2 regions of the Staphylococcus caprae genome follow, and region 2 is predicted to be linked to the other one. Evidence: riboswitches for the same ligand, from Rfam matches in the RefSeq annotation. Region 2 holds a riboswitch; the other holds the start of a gene.

Region 1 (6,018 bases), 290 kb from region 2:
GAAATATGTCGCTAAACTCAAAGGTTATTTAATGAGAGAAGAAGTGAAAGAACTAGAAAAAGGTATCCAGTTAGAAGATGGATTTACACAACCTGCTCAAGTTAAAATCAAAAAGCAAGATAAAGAAAAGAATACAACCTTAGTTGAAATTACAATTAGCGAAGGAAGAAATAGACAAGTGCGTCGCATGTTCGAGCATTTTGGTCATCAAGTGAATAAATTAACACGTATTCAATTCGGGCCTTTAGATTTGAAAGGTTTAAATGCTGGTGAAGGACGCGTCTTAACCCCACACGAAGTAAAAACGTTAAGACATTTAGCGGAAAATGGTAAATAAACACAAATAATATGTTTTTACCAATAAGTTTGAGATTTTTTTCACAAAGTTTTATCTATCAATCACTTAATCTGTTCAACCTATGCTATAATAACAAATGAATTTGAACAGCATGTGTAGGAGGTATAAAGTATTATGGCTAACGAAATTTTAATCGTTGATGATGAAGACAGAATCAGAAGATTACTTAAATTATATTTAGAAAGAGAATCTTTTGAAATCCATGAAGCAAGTAATGGGAAAGAGGCTTATGAGCTTGCGATGGAGAATAACTATGCGTGCATTCTTTTAGATTTAATGCTTCCAGAAATGGATGGTATAGAAGTTGCTTCTAAACTAAGAGAACATAAAGAAACGCCTATTATTATGCTTACGGCTAAAGGTGAAGAGACAAATCGCGTTGAAGGATTTGAATCTGGTGCTGACGACTACATTGTTAAACCATTTTCACCACGAGAAGTCGTATTAAGAGTAAAAGCTTTATTAAGACGTACACAGTCTGCAAACTCTGAACAAAGCGAACCACATGCACGAGACATTATCGAATTTAATCATTTAGTTATTGATAATGACGCACATAGAGTACTTGCAGACAACGAACAGGTGAATTTAACACCTAAAGAGTATGAATTATTAATTTATTTAGCTAAGACACCAAATAAAGTGTTTGATCGTGAACAATTACTTAAAGAGGTTTGGCATTATGAATTTTATGGCGACTTGCGAACAGTGGATACACATGTTAAGCGTTTGAGAGAAAAATTAAATCGTGTGTCTAACGATGCAGCTCAAATGATACAAACTGTTTGGGGCGTCGGTTATAAATTCGAGGTTAAAGCCAGTGATGAACCGACTAAATAGTGTAGTTATAAAACTGTGGTTAACTATTATTTTAATAGTGGCGACAGTTTTAATTTTATTAAGTGTATCCTTAATCACATTTATCCAATATTATTTCACGCAAGAAACTGAAAATTCTATCAAAGAAGATGCCAAAAGAATTAGTTCACTCGTAGAGAAATCAAAAAATAAATCTCTTGCCATTCAAAACAGTCAAAAGTTAATAGATGGGCCTGGTGGACTTATAATTATGAAAGATTTTAATGATAAGCCAGCATCATCGTATAATAATACTAAAATTCAAATGCTTAAAGAAATTAAGCATAACGATAATTTTAAAAAGGTCTTCCAAAAAGGTGAATTTGAAACTCAAAATGTCACTATAAAAAATCATGGTGATACTCAGTCTTATATTCTCCTAGGTTATCCGATGAAAGCTCAAAAAGACGCACACGGTAAACATAGTGGTGTATTTATCTATAAAGACTTAAAATCTATCGAAGATACGAATAATGCTATTACAATTATCATTTTAATTACAGCTATTATCTTTATTGCTGCAAGCACCATTTTCGCATTTTTCCTATCTAATAAAATTACGAAACCACTTCGCCAATTAAAAACACAGGCTCAAAAAGTTTCAGAAGGTGATTATAGCCATATCTCATCAGTCAAAACCAAAGATGAAATAGGTGATTTATCAAGAGCTTTTAATAATATGAATTATGAAATTCAAGAACATATCGAAGCATTATCATCTTCTAAAAATATTAGAGATAGCCTTATCAATTCCATGGTTGAAGGGGTACTAGGCATAAATGATCAACGTGATGTCATAATATCAAATAAAATGGCTGATGATATCATCCATAAAATTGATGACTTTTCAAAAGAATTAATCGAAAAACAAATCGAACAAACGTTTAAATCTGAAGGTACAGAATTCCAAGAAATAGAAATTAATACGAGATATTACGTCTTTATCACAAGTTATATTAATCGCATTCAACCTAATGGCAGAAACGGTATCGTGGTGATTATCCGAGACATGACAAATGAACATAACTTGGATCAAATGAAGAAAGACTTTATCGCAAATGTCTCTCATGAATTACGTACACCTATATCATTGTTACAAGGTTACACTGAATCCATTGTTGATGGTGTTGTAACTGAACCAGACGAAATACGAGATTCTCTTGCTGTCGTGTTAGATGAATCTAAGCGTTTAAATCGTCTTGTCAACGAGTTACTAAATGTTGCACGCATGGATGCAGAAGGTTTATCAGTAGAGAAAGAAGTTCAACCCATTGATGACCTTTTAAATAAAATGAAAGCCAAATACCGAATGCAAGCTGAAGATTTAGATCTCACAATGGAATTTAATTCAGGCAATGATAATCAGTTGTGGGATTATGATATGGACCGCATGGACCAAGTTCTAACTAATCTGATTGACAATGCATCTAGATATACGCAACCTGGTGATACCATTGCAGTAACTACTGCCAAAGATAATCGTTATAACATCTTATATATTAGTGACACTGGAACGGGTATTGCACCCGAACATTTACAACAAGTCTTTGACCGCTTCTACAAAGTTGACGCTTCCCGTAAACGCGGTAAACAAGGTACAGGTTTAGGACTCTTTATTTGTAAAATGATTATCGAAGAACATGGTGGTAAAATTGAAGTTGAAAGTGAACTAGGTAAAGGCACGACATTTATTATTAAATTGCCTCAACCACACATTAAAAATAACTAAGCAGAGTCGTTGAGTTTATAGATTTTATCGTGTAATATAAATTTTAAATAAAATCATTATAAATATTCATCTTCGGGGTAGGGTGTAATTCCCAACCGGCAGTAATTTAAGCCTGCGACGAAGTGAAGTAAGAAACATATATTTTATTTCACTTCTTGATTCAGTGAAAATCTGAAGCCGACAGTATAGTCTGGATGGGAGAAGATGGAGGTTTTTTGTTGTGCAAATTTCCTCCTTTTCTGTGCAAGATGAATGGAAGGAGAAAATTGAATATGCAACAAAATAAACGTTTAATTACCATTAGTATGTTAAGTGCGGTTGCGTTTGTGTTAACTTTCATTAAGTTTCCAATACCTTTCTTACCACCGTATTTAACATTAGATTTTAGTGATGTTCCAACATTACTTGCTACATTCATTTTAGGACCGCTCGCAGGTGTAATCGTGGCTCTCATTAAAAACATCTTAAATTTTCTATTTAACATGAGTGACCCAGTAGGTCCAGTAGCGAATTTCTTAGCAGGGGTAAGTTTCTTGTTATCTGCTTACTATGTTTATGTGAGAAAACGTAGATCACGTTCATTAATAAATGGATTAATTGTTGGTACCATTGTGATGACAATTGTATTAAGTATCCTCAATTATTTCGTGTTACTTCCTTTATATGGAATGATCTTCAATTTAGGTGACGTTGTGAAAAACGTCAAAATTGTGATTGTTTCTGGAGTGATTCCATTTAATATTATCAAAGGTATCGTCATTTCAGTTATCTTTGTTTTACTATATAGACGTCTTAAAAATATTTTAAAATAAAACACATACTCTCTATGCTAAGTTAAATCAACGTTTCTTAGTTTAGAGAGCATTCTTTATATACATATATTGATTACATCATAAGTAAGATAATAGATAAAATTTTTAATTAACTAAAAAAGCTCGAATCCTTAAACAAAATTAAGAATCCGAGCATATCTATTATTCAAATTTAAGCGCGTCACCATCAAATGGTTCGTCTTCAATTTTAATTGAGTCTGTTGGACAACCTTCTAATGCGTCTTCCATATCTTCGTACAACTCTTCTGGCACTTCTGCAGTACCTTGGTTATCATCAAGGATTACGAAAGCAATACCTTCGTCGTCGTAATCATAAATATCTGGAGCTGCTGCACCACATGCACCACATGCGATACATGTATCCATATCAACGATTGTATATTTAGCCATTTTCATTCGCCTCCTTTGATAAAAATGCTACACTAGTATTGCTAATACAATTGTAGACATCGACATTTTTCATTTCAATATATTCGTTTTATAGAGTGAGGTTTTAATTTGAACCATATATTATTTTATGCCATTAATCATGCATATAACTACAAAACAAATAAAAGCATTTATAATATTTTAATAGGCAAGAAGTCTCATCAAACGTTTTTTGATGCTTCGAGCCAACAACTTTTGTCATTATATCATAGTTTACCCAATTTAAAATATCCTACTTTTGAGCGATTTATACTCCAAATGGATGATTTTGAAAGTAAATTTACAATTAAAACAAATTCTCGTTATACATATGATAGTTTAATTCAAACATTTAGTTGTATACAACTGCTTATTCAAACTTTATCACATACACGTAAACAATCTTTTAAATTTATACCCGCAGTTCAAAACACTTTTATTCAACAAAAAGTTAAACAACTATATAGTCACATTAAGACAAATCATTTAGAAGAAGATTTGATCAAAGAAATTTACTTACTTTTCGAGACAATTCAAAAGAAGCACAACACGAATTATCTTCATTATTATTTACAAGGTTACGATGAACCTATGTATACAAGACAACAAATTAGTCTAATCGAAGAGATGAAGCAATCTGAACTATTTGAAATTGAAATGGTTCAACTTATTGATTTAATAGAAGAAATTGAACATGAGTTAAGATATCCAATACTGTCCCAAACTCTGATCTTACCACCATTGTTAAATCAAACCTACTTAAGTTATCAAAAACTGCGTTCTGGAATGACTATGAAAGAGATTGCTGAACGTCAAAATGTTAAAATTAATACAGTCGAAGACCACGTATTAGAAATTTTCATCAAAGGTTACCAAAAAGATTATTCTACTTATATAGAAGAAACGAGACTCAAACAGTTTGTGTCGTATTATAATAATCATAAAGGATTAAGATTAAGAGAATATAAGAACAAATTTGAAGATTTGACTTATTTTCAAATTAAATTAGTGATTGTAGGTATTGAGCGAGGCGATTTAAATGCTAGAGGATAAACTGAAAGACTGGTTTGGATTTAAAACTTTCAAGCCCGGCCAAAAAGATATTATACAAAGCGTCTTAGAAGGCAAGCATACATTAGGCATACTTCCAACTGGCAGTGGGAAAAGTTTATGTTATCAATTCCCAACATATCTTATCGAAAAGCCAACGCTAGTCATCTCACCACTTATTTCACTGATGGATGATCAAGTGATGCAAATGAAGTTAAACGGTGAATCGCAAGTTGCCTATATACATTCTGGAATGGACGAAGTTGAAAAAAGAAATAATATCAAACGGCTTCCACAAAGTCGCTTTATATATTTGAGTCCAGAATACATTTTACAACCACAAAACTTTAAATTAATTTCCCGTATTGATTTTGGTCTTATTGTGTTAGATGAAGCACATTGCTTATCGGAATGGGGATATGATTTTAGACCTCATTATGCTTTAATTGGTCAGATTATCTCACATTTTAAGCATGCTCGTGTGCTTGCATTAACTGCAACTGCACCACCTCATCTAGATGAGGATTTAACTCAAATACTTAATGTGAAACTTAACGTGATTAAGACAAGTATGAGTCGCGAGAATATTTCTTTACAACATAGAAATTTTAATGATGATGATGAGAAAATAGAATGGCTTATTCCATTTTTAAATTATTCGGGCCCTACAATTATCTACATATCTTCTAAGAAAAAATGTTTAGAACTCGCAAATTTAATATATGATGCAGGATTTTTAACAGGGATTTATCACGGAGATTTAAGTTATCAAGAACGACAGA
Region 2 (6,018 bases):
TTGATTGCTTTTTAACAAATGATGAATGATTTTGTTATATTTTTCGTAAGCTAGGTCAAATTCCATGTTGTGTACTCCTATTTATGTACATAAATGTTATTTCCGGATAAATAGAAGTTAACTTAAATTATAAAAATTATCATTTGCGTAATTTTCAAATAAGGTGTTAAATAGTAACCATAGACTTAATAAAACTAAAATATTTAACATGAAAAAGACTGTAAAATAACAATTCGACATAAATAAATTCTGATAAATATTAAGGGAGGTAAACATGGATTACGCACACTTAAACTTAGAACACTTTTTCGCACGTAATGATGATTTAGATGTGATTAGAGATCGTTCTGATTTCGTAATGATTAACAACTTTACGAATGAAATGAAATATCGTGATGGGGAGATCGAGGGAACGATTGATTTAAATCAATATTATTATAAAAATCGTTCTCAAGCAGCAAGCTTCATCATGATGGAATATAAAAAATCATAATCTAATCGTAATAAAATCGAGGTAACTTATCGTCATTAAATGATATTCTGAACTTTAGTTTCACTGTTTATAGAAACAATTGATAGACTGATTTCTACATTATATATGTTGATAGAAATGCATGTTTAAAGGACTATTATTAATGATGATCAAGTAAGACCTCTATTTTTATATAAAGTTTCAATTTTATTACTTTTTATTTATGAATTTGTAACAATACTAATATAAAATTGTGAATCCGAATCAATAATGTTAAACTTTATTATCGTAATGAAATTGAATAGTTTAACAACAATGACCTAAGAGGTGTGAATATGATTAAGCACAAAAAGGGCTCTATTATTTCTATAATAGGACTACTTATAGTATTCGTTGTTGCTGCTTTTATTTTCTTTTCAATGATTTCTGATCAAATTTTCTTTAAACATGTGAAATCACAAGAGAAAGTAGTTAAGTTGGATAAAACTTTAGATAAAGCAGCAAAGAAACAAATACATAATTATACGAGCCAACAAGTATCTAATAAGAATAACAATGCTTGGCGAGATGCATCTGATACTGAAATCAAAACAGCAATGGATAGTAGTAAATTCATTGATAATGACAAACAAAAATATCAATTTTTAGATTTATCAAAATACCAAGGTATCGATAAAAATAGAATTAAACGTATGTTGTTTGATAGACCAGTTTTATTAGAACATACTGATGACTTTATTAATGCAGCGAAAGCCAAACATGTGAATGAAGTTTACCTTATTTCTCACGCGCTTTTAGAGACTGGGGCAGCGAAAAGTGAACTTGCAAAAGGTGTAGAAATAGACGGTAAGAAATACTATAACTTCTACGGTGTAGGCGCGTTAGATAGTGATCCTATCAAAACGGGAGCTCAATACGCTAAAAAACATGGTTGGGATACACCTCAAAAAGCCATTTACGGCGGAGCGGATTTCATTCATAAACATTTCTTGTCACATGAAGACCAAGATACGTTATATAGTATGAGATGGAACCCTAAAAATCCTGGTGAACACCAGTACGCAACAGATATTAAATGGGCAGAAAGTAATGCCAGTATCATTGCTGATTTCTATAAAAACATGAAAACTGAAGGTAAATACTTCAAGTTATATGTTTATAAAGATGACAAAGAACATCAAAAGTAAACGATGAAATGAATAAAGCATCACTATTAAGATAAGTTAACCTTGATAGTGATGCTTTTTCTAATTCATGTCGAATATGCATTATAAATGAGAAAATTATTTAGCTTTATTTTTGTTAGTGAACCATGCGAATAAAACAATAAATACGATAATGATTTTAGTAATTAATTTCATATTTTCACCTCAGTAAAATGATTTTAGCATATCTTTTAAAGATTAAAAGTAGTTAGATAAGGATATGTTAATAGGGAGTCAATGTTTAGATCGTTTAAACACATTCATAAAAGAAGCGAATACATAGATAGAAGGTTGATAAAATGCGTGTAGCAATTATTGGGATGGGAACAGCTGGCGTGAGTGTCTTGCGACAACTCGTTAAACATGAAGAATTCTCAAAATTAAAAGTAGATGTTTATGATGATGAAAAAAATATGGGACAAGGCGTTCCGTTTCAAAATGATAGTAGTGAATTATTAATTAATATGCCATCCAAAAAGATGAGTTTAAATTTAGATGATGATGAAGAATTCTGGAAATGGTATCAAAACCAAAATGATTTTGAATTTCAAAACCCACAATATCTACCAAGATTTGTTTTTGGTCATTATATGAAATCATATTTATCACAATATGACGAGCAATATGAGAATTTAACAATTATTAATGATAAAGTACAGGAAATATTTACTAATTCCGATGTGGATGATACAAAATTGAAGTATTATGTCTGTACATGTGAAGATGATAAGGAATGGAGAGAGTATGACTATTTATTTTTAACATTCGGGACCTTTAGCTACCATGATCCTTATCATTTAAAAGGTAAAAAAGGATTTATTAAAACACCATATCCTACATATAATACATTAGACGATGTGGAAGATTCAGATAGAATCGCTATTGTAGGAACTGGATTGGCAAGTTTAGATGTTGTGAGATATGTTACAGCGCATCACCCTAATTTACCTATAACGATGACAAGTCGCTCAGCGTCTTTGCCTAGTGTAAGAGGGAAGATGATAGACATTCAATTCACGCATTTAACGAAAGACCATTTTAATGGTATTAAGGAAAATCATTACGGGAATGTTCCATTGGATCAAGCAGTAGCATTGTTCTTGAAAGAGTGTGAGGATTATGGCATTGATTTTCAAAAATTAATCCATCGTCGTACTGGAAATCACATTCAAGATTTGAAGTATGATTTAGAGCATGAAACTGAAATGGGGATATTCCAAAGTATTATCGAATATTTGAAAGAAAATTTAAATTGGATTTGGAATAGTTTAAGTGTTAAAGACCAAGAGGAATTTAATCGTAAATATACTAAGATGATACAATTGAACTCAAATCCAATGCCACCTCGAACAGCGAAGTTATTAATTCAATTAATTCAAAAAGGTGAGCTTGAAATTAAAAAGAATTTACATGATGTGCAACACAAAAATAATCAATTCTACTTGACGTTTAATGATGATTCACAGCGCACTGAAGCCTTTGATATTGTCATCAACGCAACAGGATCTAAGACACACTTAGAACAGTTAGATGAAGATGATCAATTAGTGTTGAATCTTGAAAATCGACAAATCGTACAACGTCATCCGATGGGTGGAATTCAAATTATTCCTGAAACCAATCAAGTGATTAGTCCACGATATGGTACTTTGACAAATGTGATTGCAATTGGACAAATGACGAACGGTGTCAATAAACTTCGAAATGGGGTTAAAATGATTGTTGATCAAGTGGTCAATACAGTATCTCAATTATATTTAACTCAAAAAGAAATGGATAAAAAAGAGTAGAACCATTTACAAAGTATAAAATTTCACAATTAATTGAGCTTGATTAAAGCGACTAAATTGAGTTTTCAAAATAATTATAGTACCATTTAACTTGTAGTAATAAACTACAATCACTCAATTAACCAATAACAATTTCATAGCATTCTTTCGGGGCAGGGTGTAATTCCCAACCGGCAGTAAATTAAGCCTGCGACCTGCTAACACATAATGTTAGTGGCTGATCTAGTGAGAATCTAGAGCCGACAGTTAAAGTCTGGATGGGAGAAAGAATAACAACTATCGACAAACACTAAAAAAGTGTAACGATAAGCCAATTTGTATCAGTATGTCTTCTGACATGCAAATCGGCTTATTTAAAGATATACAAGTCTCCTTATGCCTTTTACATTGGTATAAGGTTTTTTTATTTTATTGAGGTGATAAATTGAGTCGATTTATGAATTATGCCATTCAACTTGCACAAATGGTTGATGGCCAAACAGGTATAAATCCACCAGTAGGATCTGTTGTAGTTAAGGATGGTAGAATCGTTGGTTTAGGAGCTCATCTGAAGAAGGGTGACAAGCATGCGGAAGTTCAAGCGTTGGATATGGCTGGACAAGCTGCAAAAGATGCTACGATTTACGTCTCTTTAGAACCGTGTACGCATCATGGTTCAACACCACCATGTGTTGATAAAATTATCGAATTTGGTATTAAAAAAGTCATATATGCGATAAAAGACACGACGTTAGTTTCTAAAGGTGATGAAATTCTGAAAGAAGCAGGTATTGAAGTTGAATTTCAATTCAATGAAGATGCTGCTGAACTTTATAAAGATTTCTTTCCAGCTAAAAGGAAGGGCATACCTGAATTAACTGTTAAAGTTTCATCAAGTCTCGATGGCAAACAAGCCACTGATTTAGATGAAAGTAAATGGATTACAAATAAAGAAGTTAAAGAAGATGTGTATCGACTGCGTCATGAACATGATGCGGTAGTAACTGGTCGAAAAACAATCGAAGCAGACGATCCCTTATATACGACAAGGGTGCCAGATGGCAAAAATCCGATAAGGGTGATTCTATCGAAAACGGGAGATATCAATTTTGAACATCAGTTATTTAAAGATACAACTTCACAAATTTGGATTTATACTGAAAATGAAAAATTAAAAAATAACGATAAACATATAGAAATCATAAACATGCAAGAATGCGAAACGACAGAAATATTAAAAGATTTATATCGCAGAGGTATTGGCAAGCTGCTAGTCGAGGCAGGACCAAATATTACATCACAATTTCTCCAATCTGATCATTTAAATGAACTTATTCTCTATTTAGCCCCGAAATTAATAGGTGGTTCAGGTAAACATCAATTTTTCAAAACGGATGAAGTCATTGATTTACCAGAAGCTACGCAATTTGAAATTGTTTATTCCAAGTTAATTAATCAAAATATTAAATTGAAACTACGAAAGAAGTGAATAGGCATGTTTACAGGTATCGTTGAAGAAATTGGTACCGTTAAACAAGTTCACACCCAACAGTCAGTAAGAACATTAGAAATTAGTGCTAAACAAATTTTAGAAGATATGCATATTGGCGATTCTATAAGCGTCAACGGTGCATGTTTAACTGTCATTGATTTCAATGATTCAACTTTTTCTGTACAGGTGATTAAAGGTACGGAAAATAAAACCTACTTAGCTGACGTACAACGACATTCTGAAGTCAACCTTGAAAGAGCCATGAGTGGTAAGGGTAGATTCGGAGGACATTTTGTCTTAGGTCATGTGGATGAACTTGGAACAATTTCTAAAATTAATGAAACAGCTAACTCAAAAATCATTTCAATTAAAACTTCGAAAAATATATTGAATCAAATGGTAAAACAAGGTTCTATCACTGTCGATGGAGTCAGTTTAACAGTATTTGATCTTCATGAAACGACCTTTGATATTCATCTTATTCCTGAGACACGAAAGTCAACGATATTATCAGGAAAGAAAGTAGGCGATGCTGTTCATTTAGAAACAGACGTCCTTTTCAAATATGTAGAGAATATCATGAATAATAAGAAGAGCGAACTTACTGAAGATAAATTACGTGCATTTGGTTTTTAGGAGGAATTCACATGCAATTTGACAATATTGAGTTGGCTATAGAAGCTTTAAAAAATGGTGAAAGCATTATTGTAGTTGACGATGAGGATAGAGAAAATGAAGGAGATTTAGTCGCTATTACTGAATGGATGGCTGATGATACGATTAACTTTATGGCAAAAGAAGGACGAGGTCTTATATGTGCACCAATTGATCGTTCAATTGCGCGTCGTCTAGAATTAAATGCGATGGAAAGAAATAATACTGACGTATATGGCACTCATTTTACTGTAAGTGTAGATCATAAAACAACGACTACTGGCATTAGCGCGAATGAGCGCATGTTAACTGCAAGAGCATTGATAGATGACAATGCAAGTGCGACAGATTTCAATCGTCCTGGACATTTATTTCCATTGATTGCTAAAGACAATGGTGTATTAGAACGTAATGGTCATACTGAAG

The links. Region 2 has a riboswitch for FMN ahead of ribD (bifunctional diaminohydroxyphosphoribosylaminopyrimidine deaminase/5-amino-6-(5-phosphoribosylamino)uracil reductase RibD). Riboswitches for the same ligand answer to the same signal wherever they lie in the genome.
Region 1: it holds a riboswitch for FMN, as region 2 does, so the genes downstream of both, JMUB898_RS06950 (ECF transporter S component) here and ribD (bifunctional diaminohydroxyphosphoribosylaminopyrimidine deaminase/5-amino-6-(5-phosphoribosylamino)uracil reductase RibD) in region 2, are expected to answer to the same signal.

The regions. Positions count from the first base shown of each region.
Region 1 is NZ_AP018587.1:1,427,269-1,433,286, forward strand. Features, by position in the region: gene JMUB898_RS06935 (pseudouridine synthase) at 1-337, shown strand, start outside; gene JMUB898_RS06940 (response regulator transcription factor) at 473-1,198, shown strand; gene JMUB898_RS06945 (ATP-binding protein) at 1,182-2,945, shown strand; FMN riboswitch at 3,010-3,155, shown strand; gene JMUB898_RS06950 (ECF transporter S component) at 3,218-3,757, shown strand; gene JMUB898_RS06955 (ferredoxin) at 3,920-4,168, opposite strand; gene JMUB898_RS06960 (YpbB family protein) at 4,277-5,239, shown strand; gene JMUB898_RS06965 (RecQ family ATP-dependent DNA helicase) at 5,226-6,018, shown strand, end outside.
Region 2 is NZ_AP018587.1:1,134,097-1,140,114, forward strand. Features, by position in the region: gene JMUB898_RS05570 (sigma-70 family RNA polymerase sigma factor) at 1-66, opposite strand, end outside; gene JMUB898_RS05575 (hypothetical protein) at 275-493, shown strand; gene JMUB898_RS05580 (peptidoglycan release complex glucosaminidase SagB) at 808-1,659, shown strand; gene JMUB898_RS05585 (FAD/NAD(P)-binding protein) at 1,977-3,467, shown strand; FMN riboswitch at 3,607-3,740, shown strand; gene ribD (bifunctional diaminohydroxyphosphoribosylaminopyrimidine deaminase/5-amino-6-(5-phosphoribosylamino)uracil reductase RibD) at 3,892-4,935, shown strand; gene ribE (riboflavin synthase) at 4,942-5,574, shown strand; gene ribB (3,4-dihydroxy-2-butanone-4-phosphate synthase) at 5,586-6,018, shown strand, end outside.